One region of the Clostridium pacaense genome, then DNA from elsewhere that is predicted to be linked to it. Evidence: predicted binding sites of a transcription regulator. Region 1 holds the regulator's gene; each other region holds the start of a gene.

Evidence for each region. The regulator HrcA, encoded in region 1, represses chaperone genes, less so after heat shock. The targets are predictions, from matches to a motif close to TGTTAGCACTCNNNNNNNNNGAGTGCTAACA.
Region 2: LK536_RS39090 (Hsp20/alpha crystallin family protein) is a predicted target of HrcA. The motif match lies at 2,730-2,760, and genes of this name have one in related genera.
Region 3: htpG (molecular chaperone HtpG) is a predicted target of HrcA. The motif match lies at 2,262-2,292, and genes of this name have one in related genera.
Region 4: clpB (ATP-dependent chaperone ClpB) is a predicted target of HrcA. The motif match lies at 2,141-2,171, and genes of this name have one in related genera.

Annotation. Positions count from the first base shown of each region.
Region 1 covers NZ_JAJFEB020000005.1:50,406-55,073, forward strand. The annotation lists gene dnaK (molecular chaperone DnaK) at 1-896, opposite strand, end outside; gene grpE (nucleotide exchange factor GrpE) at 984-1,565, opposite strand; gene hrcA (heat-inducible transcriptional repressor HrcA) at 1,644-2,696, opposite strand; gene LK536_RS40215 (3D domain-containing protein) at 3,072-3,701, shown strand; gene LK536_RS40220 (3D domain-containing protein) at 3,960-4,668, shown strand, end outside.
Region 2 covers NZ_JAJFEB020000004.1:202,231-206,898, forward strand. The annotation lists gene LK536_RS39080 (phospholipase D family protein) at 1-116, opposite strand, end outside; gene LK536_RS39085 (amidohydrolase) at 238-1,896, shown strand; gene LK536_RS39090 (Hsp20/alpha crystallin family protein) at 2,038-2,478, opposite strand; gene LK536_RS39095 (PHP domain-containing protein) at 2,904-3,257, shown strand; gene LK536_RS39100 (GNAT family N-acetyltransferase) at 3,277-4,221, opposite strand; gene LK536_RS39105 (class I SAM-dependent methyltransferase) at 4,261-4,668, opposite strand, start outside.
Region 3 covers NZ_JAJFEB020000012.1:87,607-92,274, reverse strand. The annotation lists gene LK536_RS48370 (sigma-54 interaction domain-containing protein) at 1-12, shown strand, start outside; gene htpG (molecular chaperone HtpG) at 146-2,158, opposite strand; gene LK536_RS48360 (sigma-70 family RNA polymerase sigma factor) at 2,332-3,561, opposite strand; gene LK536_RS48355 (DUF5721 family protein) at 3,599-4,090, opposite strand; gene LK536_RS48350 (Rpn family recombination-promoting nuclease/putative transposase) at 4,250-4,668, opposite strand, start outside.
Region 4 covers NZ_JAJFEB020000002.1:67,701-72,368, forward strand. The annotation lists gene clpB (ATP-dependent chaperone ClpB) at 1-2,003, opposite strand, end outside; gene LK536_RS33920 (hypothetical protein) at 2,247-3,083, opposite strand; gene LK536_RS33925 (purine-nucleoside phosphorylase) at 3,228-4,061, opposite strand; gene LK536_RS33930 (hypothetical protein) at 4,121-4,668, opposite strand, start outside.

The sequences.
Region 1 (4,668 bases):
CCTGCATCCTTCAGCGCGTTCTGTACCGGGATTGCGGTGCGCTCAATGAGGTCATGTGTCAGTTCATCGAATTTAGCCCTGGTCAGGTTCATATCCAGATGCTTCGGTCCTTCTGAGGTTGCTGTGATGAATGGCAGGTTGATGTTGGTGGTGGTAGCTGTGGACAGCTCCTTCTTTGCCTTCTCAGCCGCTTCTTTTAATCTCTGGAGGGCCATCTTGTCGTTAGAAAGGTCCACGCCCTCTGCTTTCTTGAACTCAGCAATCATCCAGTTGGTAATTGCATTATCAAAATCATCGCCGCCCAGACGTGTATCGCCGTTGGTGGACAGAACTTCAATTACACCGTCGCCGATTTCAATGATGGAAACATCAAATGTACCGCCGCCCAGGTCGTATACCATGATTTTCTGCTCTTTTTCATTGTCCAGTCCATAAGCCAGTGCAGCGGCTGTCGGCTCGTTGATGATACGCTTTACATCCAGGCCCGCAATCTTACCTGCGTCCTTGGTTGCCTGACGCTGTGCATCATTGAAATATGCAGGAACCGTGATGACAGCCTCGGTTACGGACTCGCCCAGGTAGCTCTCAGCATCGGCTTTCAGCTTCTGGAGGATCATGGCGGAGATTTCCTGCGGGGTGTACTTCTTGCTGTCAATATCTACCCTGTAGTCTGTTCCCATGTGACGCTTGATGGATGAGATGGTCTTGTCAGCATTGGTAACTGCCTGACGCTTTGCCGGCTCACCGATCAGCCTCTCTCCTGTCTTTGTAAAAGCCACAACAGATGGTGTGGTCCTTACGCCTTCTGCATTGGCGATAACGGTTGGCTTTCCGCCTTCCATAACAGCAACACAGCTATTTGTCGTACCTAAATCAATACCGATAATCTTGCTCATAGTTTTTTCCTCCTGATTATTTGGTTTATTCATGTATTATATGTTCCACCCAACAAAGTCCGTAAACCCGGTCAGGTGCCTAATGCCTTAGTTAGCAACTTTTACCATGCTGTGCCTTACAACGCTTTCCCTGTACATGTAGCCCTTCTGTAATTCCTCTGCCACAATGTTCTCGCCCAGGCTGTCATCATCCACATGCATCACCGCATTGTGGAAGTTGGGGTCAAACTCCTGGCCCACGGCTTCAATCGCCTTCACGCCTGCTTCCTCCAGCGTCTTCTGGAACTGCTTATATATCTTCTCCATACCCTCGGCAATGGGGCTGCCCTTTTCATCCTCGGGTACGGTAGCTAAACCTCTCTCAAAATTGTCAATCACGGGAAGCATACGTTCAATGATATCCCTGGCCCCCATCTCGTACATGGTGGACTTTTCCTTTTCGCTTCTCTTGCGGAAATTCTCAAATTCCGCCATCTGGCGTTTTACCCGGTCCGTAAGCTCCTCTATTTTCTCATCCCTTGGGTCCTTCTTCTTTTTGAAAAAGCTCTTTTTTTCTTCCTTGGCAGAAGCAGCCTCTTCAGTATCCTCTGAAGCCTCCTCCAAAGTTCCTTCTTCCTGCCGGACCGCATCCTCTGCGTCCTCAGGGGCCGCCTGCCCGTTCCCAGCCATCACTTCTTCCTGCCCTGCTTCTTTGGCTCCTGCTTCTTTTTTTAACTCTTCGTCCTTCATATCTTCACTCACAGCTTATCACCTTTCATCTTTTTTAAATGCCGTATCCAGCTGATTCATAAGGGTACGCAGGGTGCCTAACACCTTCTCGTAATCCATGCGCTTGGGGCCGATGATTCCGATGGTTCCCCTAAGGCCTCCGCCCAGGTCATAATTGGCAGTCACCACGCTGCAGTCCTTCATGGACTGTACCGGGCTTTCATCGCCAATGTAAACCTGTATGCCCGCATCGCCTTCCACGCCTGCATTGACTTCAGACACAAACTCCTGCAGCACTTCCTGATGTTCCAATGTACCGATTAGCTGGCTGGCCCTCTCACCTTCCGTCAGTTCGGGATACTTGAAAATGTTGGTTGCTCCGCTGGTATATATCTGCAGGTCTTCCCCGCCTGCCCGGATGGCTTCCGCCACCTCATTAAGCACCAGGTCCACTACCTGGCTGTGGATGCCCGCGTCAACCTTCAGCTTACTGATGATATCCAGATTAATCTCTTCAATGGTCAGTCCGTTCAGACTGCTGTTCAACAGGATGTTCAGGTTCAGCAGCTCATCATCGGTCAGCTCATCGGACACATCCACCATGGTATTCTTGATGATGTTTCCTTCCACCACCACTACCACCAGCATTTTATTCTTCTCCACCTTGGATAGCTGGATGAACTTAAGCTTGGTCTTGTGGTAACTTGGGCCGCTTATCATGGCTGCGTAGTTGGTGTTGGAGGCAAGTACCTGGGCCATCTTCTTGAGGACCAGTTCCAGTTTATCAACCTTCTGGACCATCATCTCCTTAAGCTCCGTTACCTCGCTGTCCTTCTCCAACATGATCTGGTCCACGTAAAACCGGTATCCCTTATCAGAAGGAATACGGCCCGCAGATGTATGGGGCTGTATGATATAACCCATCTCTTCCAGATCCGACATCTCGTTGCGGATGGTGGCAGAACTGAGTTTTAAATCCGAATACTTGGAAATGGTCCTGGAACCCACGGGTTCCCCTGTTTCCAGATACGTTTTGATAATCGCCTTTAATATGGTCATCTTCCTGTCATCCAGGAACGTATCCACCGGCATCTGTCCACCTTCCTTTCCGAATTATTAGCACTCGGTTTCGAGGAGTGCTAACATCTACATTCCATAATATATTCCTTCTGAGTGAATTTGTCAAGAGATAAATCCAAATTCTTTTATTATAATTTATTTTTCCAGTTTCACAGGACATAGATGATGTAGTCCCCCTCCTGAAAAATACCTATATATTTGATTTTATCTCCCACTTTTAACAATTTTCTTGCAAAAATATGTAAAATATTCCCCACTTTTTATGAATATGTAACACTTGTTTAATGATTTCAGCTTGACAATTAATAGTTTTGTAATATAATGAAATATACATATAATATAGTCATATGGAACCAGAACAATCTGTTAATATTGCGAGGTAAATATATGCACAATACCATAAGAAAAACCGTCCTGGCCGCGGCTGCTGCCGTCTTATGCCTGGCAGCTTCCTTGCCAGCTTATGCAGAAGAAACATCCCATACGGATGTGGCGGTAATGAAGGATGAGGCTGCCGGCAAAGATGGGACCACGTCTGCGTCAGTGGGCAAGGACGTGACAGTTGTTGAGAACGGATTCCCGGACAGGGACACGGAACATGGTTCTGCGCAGGATACCGCAGGGACCAGGACCTCCCATAAGGACAGGACCAGCCGCGGTTCAGAAGAAGAATACGTGGACGCGGGTCCCGGTGCCAGGAAGAAGGAAGAACCGCCTGTTTCCACGGAAACCTCCCTTGGCAGGTTCACCATCACCGGTTACTGCGGATGCGATAAGTGTTCGGGCGGACACGGGCTTACCTATTCCGGCACGGTTCCCACGCCTAACCACACCATTTCCGCGGATTTGGACCAATTTCCGCTCGGCACCAGGCTGAAGATTGACGGAACCGTCTATACGGTTGAGGATAAGGGTTCTTCTGTCAAGGGTAACATTCTTGATATTTTTTACGGCAGCCACGAGGAAGCGCTTGCCAAAGGTACCTATACCGCAGAAGTATTTTTAATGGAAGACTGATTTTCCCGCTACATACGGACATTTTGAAAGCCACCAGCATCAAAGGCTGGCGGCTTTTCTTTTTTGCCCTGGGCACAGGATTTTCCGGTTACATATCCATGAAATTTCCTTTATTTCCATATATTTCCTTGACAATACAGGAAAATTATGATAAAACCTTGTTTATTGCTCATATATTACAAAAGTATTACATATAATTTATTAATATGTTAAGAAACTATTTTGAATATTAAATGAGCAATAGGAGGTAACAAATAAATGAAATTCAGACACTTATTAACCGGAACCATTCTTACCATCAGCTTACTTGCAGCTTCTGCCGTCACGGCATTTGCAGCTGTATCCAAAGGACGTTTTGAGACAGTTGACAGCACCACCATCAGCGGCTGGGCATACGACAGCGATTCCCCTGATGACGCGTTAAACGTAATGATAACCATCAAGAATAAAAATACAGGTGAGGAAGTATTTTCCCAGCGCATATCCGCCGGGGAATACAGGGAAGCGCTTTATAAGGAAAACCGGGGCAATGGATGCCACGGCTTCACCATCAATGTGGACTGGAGCGCTTATCCGGACGGCATATACCTGGTAGAGGGAACCGTGGGGGGCCGAAGCTTCCCCAATCCCAGGACATACACCAACGGCAGCGGGGATGCCCAGACAGGAAGCGCTGCTGACGGACAGGGGCTGATACCCCTTGGGGTCTTTAAAACCACCGGCTACTGTCCCTGCCGCGCCTGTTCCGAGGGCTGGGGACGCCATACATGTACCGGCGCCGTTGCCACTGCCGGACACACCATCGCAGTAGACCCAAGGGTCATCCCTTACGGCTCAAAGGTCATGATTAACGGTGTTGTCTATACGGCTGAGGACCGCGGGGGCGCTGTGAAAGGCAACCACATCGATATTTTCTTCAATACACACGCTGAGACAAGACAGCATGGAATGCAGAACGCCGAGGTAT
Region 2 (4,668 bases), on a different contig from region 1:
ATCCCGGAAACCGGTTTATAATGATAAAAGGGCGCGGTTGCGCCGATGACCAGATAAAGGAATACAAATAGCAGGACGGTCAGGACCCTGTGTTTTTTAATCCATTTGACAATCATAAGGAACTCCTTTTGTGAGCATACTTTAAACAAATGGGAATCAATCTATAGGGTAATATACTAAGAATGGATAAGAAAGTCAAATCATTTAAAACACATGATTGGGAAGGGAGAGCAGTATATGGGACAGACACTTTATCATAACGGGACCATACTGACCATGGAGGACCAAAAGCCGTGTGTGGGTGCGGTACTCACTGGGAATGGGAGGATTCTTGGCGTCGGGGACTACCAATCTTTGAAGGAGATGGCGCAGCCGGGAGTCCAGATGGCAGATTTACAGGGAAATGTGATGCTGCCCGGATTCATTGACCCCCACAGCCATTTTACGGCCTGCGCCAGCCAGACCATGGAGGTGGATTTAAGCCATGCCCGGGATTTTGAGGAAATCATCCAGTGTATCCAGGCATTTATAAGGGAGCAGAAGATACCGGAAGGCAGGTGGATCCAGGCGGCAGGATATGACCACAACAGCCTAGGGGAAGGAACCCATCCAAGGAGGAAGGTGCTGGACAAGGCAAGTCCCAGGAACCCGTTGATTGTAAAGCATCAGTCAGGCCATATGGGCGTATTCAACACCATGGCATTAAACCAGCTGGAAGTGGATGCACAGACCCGGTCCCCCCAGGGCGGCCTTATTGAAAAGGAGGATGGGATTCCCACCGGATATATGGAGGAAAGGGCATTCCTGGAGTACCAGGACAAGGTTCCCATGCCGTCGCCCGAGGAGTTCCTGAAGGCTTATGGCCGCGCCCAGGAGCTGTATGCATCCAACGGCATCACCACGGTCCAGGAAGGAATGCTGCCTGCAAAGCTTCTGCCCCTGTACCGGATGCTGGAGGGGGCCGGCCTGCTGAAACTGGACCTGGTGGCATATGCCGATATCCGGGAAAGCGATGCGGTGGCGGAAGCGATGAAGGATTATGTAAAATGCTACAGGAACCATATAAAACTTGGCGGCTATAAAATGTTCCTGGACGGCTCCCCACAGGGCAGGACAGCCTGGATGCGGGAACCCTATGAGCAGGTAGAGGGATGGAACCAGCCGGCTGATTATAAAGGATACGGCACGCTTTCCGATGAGGAGGTATTAGCCGGTATCATGAAAGCAGAACAGGATGACATGCAGCTGCTGGCCCACTGTAACGGCGACATGGCCTGCGGACAGTATTTGAACCAGCTGGAGGCCGCGTACAGGATTTTGGGGGAGAAGAAGGGCAATACATCTTATCCAGGGGATATCCGTCCCGTCATGATCCACGCGCAGCTCCTTTCGCCGGACCAGCTTCCCAAGGTAAAGGAATTAAAGGTAATCCCTTCATTTTTCCTGGCCCATGTGTATCACTGGGGCGATGTGCATGTCCGCAATTTCGGCATCAAAAGGGCCAGCCATATAAGCCCGGCAGGATTGGCCTTGAAGGAGGGAATCCTATTTACCCTGCATCAGGACAGCCCGGTCATCCGCCCGGATATGCTGGAAACCCTCTGGTGCGCCGTGAACAGGGAGACAAAGGGCGGCATGGTCCTTGGCAGGGAGGAATGCCTGCCTGTATGGGAAGCATTAAAGGCCCTGACCATAAACGGAGCGTATCAGTATTTTGAGGAAAATGAAAAAGGCTCCATTGTCAATGGGAAAGTGGCTGATTTTGTAATCCTTGACAGGAATCCCATGTCCGTGGATCCGGAGGCCATAAGGGATATCCGGGTATTGGCTACAATCAAGGAGGACAGGCTGATATGGAAGAGGCAGATGCAGGGGATGGATGGGCATGCAGAATGACATGGCGTGATTATCACAGAATGCAGGATGCCGCCAGGGTTGGGGGACCCGGCGGCATCCTGCATGACATATGATATATATGAAAAGGGAGTGGTGGTAAATAAGTGGAACGGTTTAGTACAGGCTGTACGGTAAGTCATATTACAGGATATCAATATACTTTGGCGTATCTTCCACCTTAGGGCTGTCCTTTGGTACCTGAAGCTTCAGGATGCCGTTTTCAAACCCGGCCTTGATATCCTCCTGTCGGATCTGTTCTCCCACAAAGAAGGATCTCTTGCAGGAGCTGGTGTAGCGTTCCCTATGGATAACAGTACCACGCTCGTCCTTGTTTTCAGCGGAGTTATTGGATTCAGCCGTAATGGTGAGATAGCCGTCCTTTAATTCTGCCTTGATATCTTCTTTCTTAAATCCGGGAAGTTCAATCTCCATAAGGTAGTTTCCATCTTTTTCCATTATATCGGTACGCATGATGGGAAGCTTCTTGCTGTCACTGCCCTTTTCGGTGGAACCGCTGAAAAATGGGTCATTGAAAAATTCATCAAATAAATTAAGTCCATAGTTTCTTCTTGGGATTAACATCATGATCATATCCTCCTTAAATATATTGTTTCAATCCACGCTCGGTATATTGTCGAAGTGCGACTGCATCCTACGTAGATGCGTGGTTGACCTCATGGCAGTGGGGGATACCGATTACTCTCTGCCCGACACTGCCGTTAAGTTTGTTTTTGGCAATTCATTTCACCACCTTAGAGGATGGGAGAATCCTTGCTAATATTTGTTAAACTGTTTGAGTTGTTTTATTTTTCATAACTGTATTATAGCACGATTGTTAGCACTGTCAAGAGGTGAGTGCTAATTTTTTATTAAAAAAGTGTGAAGCCTGATTTTGGGGTTTGATTTTGGGTTTTATATAAAATGGTAAATCAACAAAGGATATGGTATAATGGAATCCCAAAAACAACCGTGATATTGTTATGTTTTGTGCAGAGGAGGTTTGCGCTATGGTAGATGGCCACATTCATATTGAACGGGGCAGATACACGCTTGAATGGATAGGGCGTTTTGCAGATGAGGGCCTTGAGCATGGACTTGATGAAATATGGCTTCTTGAGCATTGTTACCGTTTTCGCGAATTTGTTCCTATGTATGATTCCGTATGCGCATACAGCGGATATGTCAATCAATGGTTTCATAGACAGGCGGGGGTGCTGGGGCTGGATGATTATTTGAGGCTTATCCATGATGTCAGGGAAAATGCATTTCCAATCAAAATCATCACTGTTTCGGATGCACATTGCCCGGAAGATGTGGGCTGGAAAATCCCGGAACTAAACAGGCTTATTGCTGAAGCATAGATTGAGGGTCTGTTTCCGTTTAAAAATCATTGGGAGTCTCCCGCCAGAACAATCCTTCCGACTGAGCCAGGGGTTTTAGGATTTCCTGTACCCTGCTGCTTGGATGGTATACGGTCATATGGAGGGAGCTGCCTTCCAGGCAGATTAAGGTCTGCTCCTGTGCAAGAAGCAGGCCCAGTCCTCCCTTGCTGTTTTTCACGGCGTGACGCACTGCTTTTTCCAGCCTTGCAGCGGATATGCCGCTGTGCCAGCCCTCTGTGTGCATGTCTATATCAAAGTAACAGTGCAGCTTTACCAGAATGCGTGCCAATTTACGGGCAAGACGTTTGGATTCACCGTTCTTAAGGAACCAGCTTTCTGTTTCCAGATATACGCTGCTCCGGTCAGCCGGAACCTGTGCCGGGAATACATCAATCACGGCATAAGGCTTCTGTAAAAGTCCCTCCATCAGGGAGTCCCTTTGCCTGTCCGGCGTTTTCCAGAATTCTTTAAACTCCTTTTCTGTTATGGTTCCCCCTGCAATCAGAAGTTCATATGTCACGCCGCGCCAGCGGTAGGTGATGCCGGATCCGGTGTACCCGTTCTTCAGATAAAAATTCCGGCGCATCAGGCGCTGGCCGTGGTTGTCCGCATGCCTGTCCACGGCCTCGATGTCCAGGATGATGCGGTTATCAGGTTTCATGCTGCGGATGGCCTGAAGCGCCATGGTGCCGTAGCCTTGGCCCCTTAAGGATTCCTCAACCGCCAGGAACAGGATGTTGGTAAGGTCCCCAAAGGTCAGCAGATAGAAAAATCCGCAGAATGCATCATCCTCGTAAAATGCAATGAAGTCCCCGTTTCCCTGGTGACCGTTTTCCAGATAACGGATAGGAACACGTTCCTTTGCTGGAAATGCAGTTTCATATAGTCTTTTTACGCTTGGATAATCTTTGTGGCCTGCTGTCATTGTTTCTGTCCTGAACATGATTTTCCCCCTGTCTTCTATTAAAATCGGTTTCCTTAGTCAATAGGTCTGGTGGATGTTCCACAGCAGCCGCCCATAGGTAAACAGGGAGCTTTCATGGAGATTGCCCTCTGTGTCGGCGTGCATTTCCATCCAGTGGTATATCTTATCAATCGCATCGCTGGTCCGTTCCTTTTCCGGCAGTATGATGGAGGCGGATATCTCTGCGAATTCCCTGCTGGCCGGGCGTTCATTTTCCTTGACCTGCTGGTAATAGCTGGTTACGGGCTGATAACCTGACAGCAGAAGGATGTTGAAGGTGGTGTAAAAATGCTGTCCGTTCCAGCTCTCCAGCGTCTCCTTATTAAAGACCTCCCTGGCAATGCGCTGGTGAAGTCCGTGACGGCCCGATACAATGGAGTTCATACAGCACCAGGAGCGGGTGAGTCCCATGAACCTGTTGAGGCC
Region 3 (4,668 bases), on a different contig from region 1:
AAGGATATATGATGCAGGCCAGATCCTCCTCACCATAAAACAGGAATGCCTGAGGTTCCGGACAGCGGTCCGGACCTACAGGCATTCCTGTTATGTCATCTATATTACATTTGCTAAGATTACCGGTTCAGCCGAAATCCCATAATCATGATTCTTTCTTCTCCCCAGCCATGATCAGCATGATTTCATTGCTGCGGTTCACGAATTTAGTCATACGCTCCGGCGCCAGCGGCCCGTGGCCCAGACTTGCCAGGTCATAAAGCTGCTCGCAGATCTTACCTGTGTTTTCGCCTTCCTTGTTGTTCAGCACATACTGTACCAGGGGATGGTTGGCGTTGAGCACCAGTGTCTCTCCCGTGCCGCCGAACATGCCCATGTCCATGCCTCCCATGCTGTACATCTTCATCATATCCTGCATACGGCGGGTTTCCTCGGACACGGTAATCATGGAAGCCACGCCTGCGTTCTTCATCTTTTCTACCTTGATGTCCAGCTTGTCATTGCCAAGGGCTTTCTTAAACAGTTCCGTCAGTTCATCGGAAGTCTTCTTGAATTCTTCGTCATCCTCCTTGACCTCTTCCTTGAACGCAGCGTTCAGGTCCGTATCAATGCGCAGGAACTTAAGCCCTTCCTTCTTCTGCTCCACATGGCTGATGAAAGGATTGTCAATGGCAGCAGGCATGATGACAGCGTCAATGCCTTCCTCCCTGAACATGTTGATATACTGGCTCTGTTCCTTTTCATTGGTCACATAGAACACCGTATTCTCATGCTTTTCCTTGTTCTCATCCAGGCAGTCCTGAAGGGTAAGGTATTTGCCCTCAAGATTCTTATAAAGGATATAATCCCCCATTTTCTCAGAGAACTTTTCATCCTTGATATAACCGAACTTGATGAATGGCGCGATATCATCCCAGTACTTCTCATAGTTCTCGCGGTCCGTCTTGCACATGCCGGAAAGCTTGTCAGCCACCTTCTTGGTAATGTAATCAGAAATCTTCTTTACAAAACCATCGTTCTGCAGCGCGCTTCTGGATACGTTAAGGGGCAGGTCCGGACAGTCGATGACGCCCTTTAACAGCATCAGGAACTCAGGAATCACTTCCTTGATATTGTCCGCAATGAATACCTGGCTGTTGTAAAGCTTGATGGTTCCCTCCAGGCTGTCATATTCCATGTTAATCTTGGGGAAATACAGGATTCCCTTTAAGTTGAACGGATAATCCATGTTCAGGTGGATCCAGAACAGCGGTTCCTTGTAATCCCTGAATACCTTGCGGTAGAAATCCTTATAATCGTCCTCGCTGCACTCATTGGGATGCTTGTTCCACAGCGGGTTTGTATCATTTAACGCCACCGGGCGCTTTAAGATCTTATATTTTTCCCTGGAAGGCTCTATCTCAACGGTTTCCTTGGTGCCGTCCTCATTCTCCTTCTCCTCGGTCTTTGCCGGCTCAATCACGGTCTCCACAACCGTATCCTTGTCCTTAAGCTCATCCTTCTCAATGGTCTCATACTGAGGTTCTGCCGTCTCATTGTCCAGGAAGATATTCACCGGCATGAACGCACAGTACTTTTCAATCACTTCCCTTGCCCTGTATTCATTACAGAACTCGGTGCTGTCCTCATTGAGGTAAAGGGTGATGGTGGTACCCACCTCAGCCTTGTCCCCTTCGCCCATCTCGAACTCAATGCCGCCCTCTGATTCCCAGTGCACGGGCTTTGCATCCTTTGCGTAGGAAAGGGAGTCAATGGACACCTTGTCTGAAACCATGAACGCGGAATAGAAGCCCAGACCAAAATGGCCGATGATCTGGTCCTCATTTGCCTTGTCCTTATACTTCTCCATGAAGTCCTGGACACCGGAAAACGCAATCTGGTTAATATACTTGTCAATCTCATCCTCAGTCATGCCCAGACCGTTATCCGTAATCTTAATGGTCTTGTCCGTCGGATTGACACTTACCTGGATCTTGTACTCCACATCCTCGGGTCTCTCATATTCACCCATCAGTTCCAGCTTCTTAAGCTTGGTAATCGCATCAGAACCATTGCTGATAAGCTCCCTGTAAAAAATATCATGGTCAGAATACAGCCATTTCTTGATTACCGGGAAAATGTTCTCGCTTGTAATTGATAAACTGCCTTTCTTTGCCATCTCGTATCCGCCTCTTTCTTTCTATCATTGTGTTTCTTCTTAAATTTACATGTTTACTCACAAACTACATTTTAGTACCTGCAGGGGAAAATGTCAATAAAAAAATTAGCACTCATTTTTATTGAGTGCTAATAATTCTGTGGAAATGTATATCACATCAGCCTTTTCCCCTGTCATCCCGGCAGGAAATCCCTGATTTTCCTGCTCTTGGACGGGTTGCGCAGCTTCCTTAAGGCCGCTGTCTCTATCTGGCGGATTCTCTCCCTGGTCACGTTAAAGCGCCTGCCCACCTCCTCCAGCGTAAGGGGATGGCCTGTCTCCAGTCCGAACCGCAGGATGATGACCTCCCGTTCCCTTGGATTAAGCCCCTGCAGCATGGCGTCAATCTCTTCCCGAAGCAGGAAGCTCTCCGCCTTGTCTTCCGTGGAGGCATTGGCATCATCCGCCACAAAATCCCCCAGGTTGGAGCCCTCCTCATCTCCCACCGGAGTCTCCAGGGATACCGTGTCCCCGGATGCCTGTATCAGCTCCGTAACCCGCTTTTCCGGCATTCCTACTTCTTCTGCGATTTCCTCCGTGGATGGTTCCCGTCCCAGCCTTACGGAGAGACTGCGCTGGGCCCTCCGGATCTTGTTCACCGCCTCAACCATATGGACCGGAAGCCGTATGGTCCTGGACTGGTCTGCCAGGGACCTGGTAATGGACTGTTTCACCCACCAGGTTGCGTAGGTGCTGAGACGGTATCCCTTGGAATAATCAAACTTCTCCACTGCCTTCATAAGTCCCAGGTTGCCCTCCTGGACCAGATCTAAAAAGCCCATTCCACGTCCCGTATACCGCTTTGCAATGCTCACCACCAGACGCAGGTTGGCCTCTACCAGCTGCCGTCCCGCCTCTGCGTCCCCCTCGGACTTGCGCCTTGCCAGGTCCGTCTCTTCTTCCGGGGTCAGAAGGGAAATGGATCCGATTTCCTTCAGATATTCCCGAATCGGGTCAGCGGTGGAAACCCCGTCCAGGATCCGCTCTGACCGGTATTCATCCAGTTCCTCCTCCCCGCTTTCCTCACTGCCTCCAAGGCCCCCTAAACCGCCCTCATCCAAATCATCCGAATCACTGTCCCTGAACTTCCAGCGGAAGTCCTCCTTGACCATCCCCCCGTCCTCCAGGGCCAGGTCATCCTCCAGGATCAGGTCGCTGTCAGGCAGGGTTTCCTCCCCCTCCTCCGGCACCTGAATCTGGACGCCTTTCCGTTCCAGCTTGCGGTAAACGTCCTCCATCTCCTCCGGCGTCACCTGAAGTTCTTTAAATGCATCCAGCACCTCCGTCATCTCCAGGCGGTTTTCCCTGGATGCGGCCAATGCAGCCAGCTGTTCCAGCTTACGAGACAATTCCATTTTATCCATACGTTGCCCTCCCCCCTCATATGGGACCTGCCTTACCTCAAGTGCACACTATCTCATGGGAACGCATAAAGGCCTTTACCGCATTATCCCACTCTGTTTCCAGTGTCTTGTCCAGGGTAAAAAAGTTCAGCGAAGTTCCCGTTATACAATATAATGCTCCGTCTTCGTAACGGATATTCAGATACAATCCCTGAATCTGGCTGCCATCTATTCCCGTGCCCAGGGAGGATGCAAACTTTTCCACATCCCGCGGGGCAAGGGATAACACGATATGGAAGCTTCCGGGAAGTTTTTTTCCTTTAATCAGGGAAAAGCAGAGAGGCTTTAACATTTTCCAGGAGGAAAAATCCTCAATCCGGTTCTCCTCCAGCTCCTCCTGGGTATAATATCCCTGTCTGACATGACCGTCAATCGTAAAACTGTTATAGGTGATAATGTTGATTTCCTTTACAAGAAACCGGTCAAAGTCCTCTTTTACAAACAGCTTGGATGTAAATGACCTGACATCTTCTACTTTTAATGCAACCATAGCCCTCTCCCGCACCGCAGCCAACCGCAGTTTTCCAAATTCTTACTCAATTATACAGTTTTTGCCTATTTCCGTCAAATAAAAACTGATGTGGCATTTATCAAAAAAACAGCTCCTCATGAGCCTTTTCATGAAAAGCTGTCTTGGGGTCTGTTATTGTCATAAACCGAATTCATCAAATAATTTTTCCTGAAGTCCTTTATCATGAATCATTCTGCCTATATCATCGGAACGGCAGTTTTCAAGCAGGATCTGTATCAGCCGGTTTACCCTCTGTTCTCCTTTTTGAATATAATAGTTCCGTATCGTAGTCTCATCACTGGCCGCCTTCTCCCGCATCAGATACCAGTACCTTAACTCCTTATCGGCGTTAATCCTCTCCATCTCCTCCACAGCCGCGTTCATATATTCATCACTCCCTGCCATCCGCTTCAACTCCTCCCAGCCGCGGACCGATATCAACCTGGCCCACTTGTAGACATCTGTCTGCTTTTCTTCCTCAGTGGCATTTTCTATCTGCTTTAAGTATAGCACACGAAGGCTCAGTTTACTACTGTAAACACGGCAGTTCCTGTCGT
Region 4 (4,668 bases), on a different contig from region 1:
CGCACTGCCTCTGTCAGCTGTCCGCCCTCATCATATCCCACATATCCAGGAGGCGCACCAATCAGACGTGCCACGGAGTGCTTCTCCATGTACTCACTCATATCGATACGCACCATGTTGGATTCATCATCAAACAATGCCTCTGCCAGCGCCTTTGCCAGTTCCGTCTTACCAACACCGGTGGGTCCTAAGAACAGGAAGGAGCCGATTGGCTTTGATGGGTCTTTGATTCCGGCCTTGGAACGGATGATGGATTCCGTCACCTTTTCCACGCCTTCATCCTGGCCGACCACACGCTCATGAAGGACCTCATCCATGTGCAGGGTCTTGCTTCTCTCGCTTTCCGTCAGTTTGGACACCGGGACCCCGGTCCATCTGGAGACAATCTTGGCAATCTCGTCCTCGGTCACGCTTTCATGCACAAGGCTCAGGTCCTCGTTCTTAACCCGCTCCTCCTCTGCTTCCAGTTCCTTCTGAAGCTGGGGCAGCCTGCCGTACTGCAGTTCCGCGGCCTTGTTAAGGTCATAGCGCTGCTTGGCGTCCTGGATGTCCCGGTTAACCGCCTCAATCTCTTCCCTCAGGCTGCTGAGACGGTCCACGCTGGCCTTCTCATTCTCCCACTGTGCCTTCCTTGCTGCAAAATCATCGTGCAGTTCAGCCAGCTCCTTCTGCAGATCAGCCAGACGGTCCTGGCTCAAACGGTCCGTCTCTTTCTTAAGGGCAGCTTCCTCAATCTCCATCTGCATGATCTTCCTGGACATCTCATCCAGTTCAGCGGGCATGGTGTCCAGCTCTGTCTTAATCATGGCACAGGCCTCATCCACAAGGTCAATGGCCTTATCCGGCAGGAAGCGGTCGGATATATAACGGTCCGACAAGGTTGCCGCGCTGACCAGCGCTGAGTCTGTTATCTTAACGCCATGGAATACTTCATAGCGCTCCTTAAGCCCCCTAAGGATGGAAATGGTATCCTCCACCGTAGGTTCATCCACCAGCACCGGCTGGAACCGGCGTTCCAGGGCAGCATCCTTTTCAATATACTGCCTGTATTCATTGAGGGTGGTGGCTCCGATGCAGTGCAGCTCGCCCCTGGCCAGCATGGGCTTTAGCATATTGCCTGCATCCATGGAGCCTTCTGTCTTGCCGGCTCCTACAATGGTATGGAGTTCATCAATGAACAGGATGATCTGTCCGTCGCTCTTCTTCACTTCCTCCAGCACTGCCTTCAGACGTTCCTCAAACTCGCCCCTGTACTTGGCGCCGGCCACCAGGGCGCCCATATCAAGGGCAAACAGTTTCTTATCCTTAAGGCCGTCCGGCACGTCGCCGCCCACAATACGCTGGGCCAGGCCCTCCACCACAGCGGTCTTGCCCACGCCGGGTTCACCGATTAAAACCGGGTTGTTCTTAGTCTTACGGGACAGGATACGTACCACGTTCCTTATCTCGCTGTCGCGGCCGATGACAGGATCCAGCTTCTGGTCCCTGGCCCGTTCCACCAGGTCATACCCATACTTCTGAAGGGTATCATACGTTGCTTCCGGGTTATCCGAAACCACCCTCTGATTGCCCCTTACTGTTGAAAGGGTCTGTAAAAATGTCTCCCTGGTTATATTATAGAGCTTCATCAGCTCCTTGATTTCCTTATTCGGATGTTTCAGCAGGGCCAGGAACAGATGCTCCACGGACACATATTCATCGCCCATGGCCTTTGCCTCGTCCTCGCCGTTAATCAGTACCTTATTCAGGTCATTGCTGATATACAGCTGGCCGCCTCCGCTTACCTTGGTAAGGCGTTCCACTGCCTGCTTAGCCTCATTGGTAAACATGTCGCCCTGAATCCCCATCTTGGTAATCAGCTTCAGAATCAGGCTGTCATCCAGGGTCAGGAGGCTGTAGAGCAGATGCTGCTGGTCTATCTGCTGGTTTCCATATTCATATGCCAGCTTCTCACAGTTCTGGACTGCTTCCATTGATTTTTGTGTGAATTTATTAATATTCATCGCCCATTCCCCTTTCTTCGTATCCCCGTCCCCAGAACCAACAGGTAATCAGAAATCACTTTCTGCTGTCCTCTGCGCGGATGGATATCGGAATTGTGCTGCGGTTTTCTTTGTTCTAGTCGTACTATAACACATGTTGTTAGCACTGTCAAGGGGTGAGTGCTAATTTTTTTTGATTAAAAAATGCTGTCCCGGAAAAAATTCCCAGGGCAGCATTTTCAATCATCATAAAGCCTTTTTAACCTACTTCAGGCCAGTAGCCATAATGGACTTGTCAGTCAAGGTTCCTTCGTAGGCAACCGTGGCCGTATCGCCAACCTTCAGCTTATCAAACATACCATCCGTGCCAACAAAGGTAAACAGGGTATTATCGGGGTCTGCAGTCTCTAATACCACATAATTTGTCTTAACCTCAACCACCTTGCCTGTAAGGGCGTTCACCTTTGCCTCCGGCGTATCCATGGCATCCTCTGTCACGATCTTAGTCGCAACCGGCTTATCTTCCTCATCCTCTAAATCTCCGTAGAATGTCACATCAGCCTCTGCACCGGCCTTGATACCGTCTTTGGTCACCTTCTGGGCAATGATGGTGTTGAAGGTATATGTACCATCTTCTGTCTTCAATGTCAGGGTCTTGTCATCTGCCTTCTCAATGGTGCCGCTTATAGTCTCGTCAATCTCCGCGGCAGCCTCTGCAGCTGCTTCTGCAGCAGCGGAGGTAATGATATCCACTGATTTTGCCTTTGTAACGTCTTCTGACAGCTGGCCGCCGTAAGCCACCTCTACCTCGTCACCTGTTCCAATGGCATCTGCTCCCTCTACCTTGGCCGCTGACACGTCAAACCTGACTTCCTTGCCTTCGTCATCCGCAACGGTTATGACCTTGTCATTCACTTCCCCGACAAAACCATAGTAGTAGTCTTCCTCCTCATCCTCAGCGGATGCATCGGTTTCTGCTGTTGTCTCAACCGCCGTGGTAGCTGCGGTGGTATCTGCTGTTGTCTCACTTGTCTTTGATGAACACGCTGTCATACCAAGGGCCATAGCCAGGACAGCGATTGCTAAATAGTGTTTTTTCATAATGAATCTCCTCTTTTCTGTTGCTGACACATGATGCGTTTTCTTTGAGGCGCAGCGGCTTAATGCCCCCGCCGCGCTCACGATACATATTACTACGAAAAACACTATTTTACTATGTCTTTTTCTTTAATTTTTCCTAAAATATTAGAGAATTCCCATTCTTCCAATGGATTCTGACACTAATTTCTTAAACAGGGGAGCCACCCTGTCTGAGGTTTCCTGAACCTCTTCGTGGGAAAGGGGCGTGTCCGTCATGCCGCATGCCAGGTTGGTAATACAGGATATCCCGCATACCCTCATCCCCATATGGTTGGCCGCCACGGCTTCGCAGGCAGTGCTCATGCCCACTGCATCACCGCCCAGGATCCTGCACATCCTTACCTCCTGGGGCGTTTCATAGGCAGGTCCTGTCAGCTGTACATAGACTCCCTCCTGAATCCGGATATCCAGCTCCCTGGCGGCTGTCCTGATTACATCGCACAGCTTGTTATCATATATCTGGCTCATATCAGCAAATCTCGGCCCCAGCTCATCCAGGTTCTGCCCAATCAGCGGAGACGGTACAAAGCAGGCAATCTGGTCCCTGATTAGCATGAAGTCCCCTGCGGCATAGTCATGATTGACCCCGCCCGCGGCATTGGTCAGGAACAGGATTTCCGCTCCCATCAGCTTCATGAGCCTGACCGGAAGCACCACATCCGTCATGGGATACCCCTCATAATAATGGACGCGGCCCTGCATCATGACCACCGGCACGCCATTAATATGTGCAAATACAAACCTCCCCTTGTGTCCGGCTACCGTTGATACCGGAAAACCTTCTATATCATGATAATCAATCACGCCTTCCACCTCGGCCTGGTCCGCATAATCACCCAGGCCGGAACCCAGAATAAGGGCTGCCTTGGGCCTGAAAGGAAGCCTGTCCTTTACACTGGCATAGCAGTTCATTAATTTTTCATATACCGGATTTGTCATATCTGTTCTCCTTTTCATTTATTCACTCCCTAAAGTATAACACATGTCTGCCCTGGGCCTCAACCGCTTATGTTGTCCGGAAGATATTTCCGGTCCTGCTCCTTCTTTCTCTGCCTGAGCCAGGATACTGCCAGGGCCAGGACTCCTGCACAGATACCAATAAGCCCTGCGCCCACCGTAATCACAAAACCGCTGCGGACCCAGTACCACAACGGACCACCCTCCCCTGTGGTTGAAGGTTCCTGCGCCACCTCCCCCGCCAAGGTATCCGTCCCTTCCTCATCCAGCCATACCCGGGAGGGCAGCACCGGACGGTAGGCCATCTCCATCTCATAAGATACCGGCTCCATATACGCCACCTCCCCCTCATATGTAATCTCATAATCACGTACCAGCTTCTGCCCCTCAGCCATTGCCCTGCGGCATAGCTGCCCATCTTCATCCTCAAACGCCTCACCGTCCCATGTCATGGAATGGATGCGGTATTGCTGCGGTGAAAGGCCCATGACCTCCAGAATGCCTTCCTGCGACTCCACTGCCGAAGCCAGCACATCCTCACCGCTTATGACCAGGGAGCCTGTCTGGTATTCATCCGCGCCATAGGAAT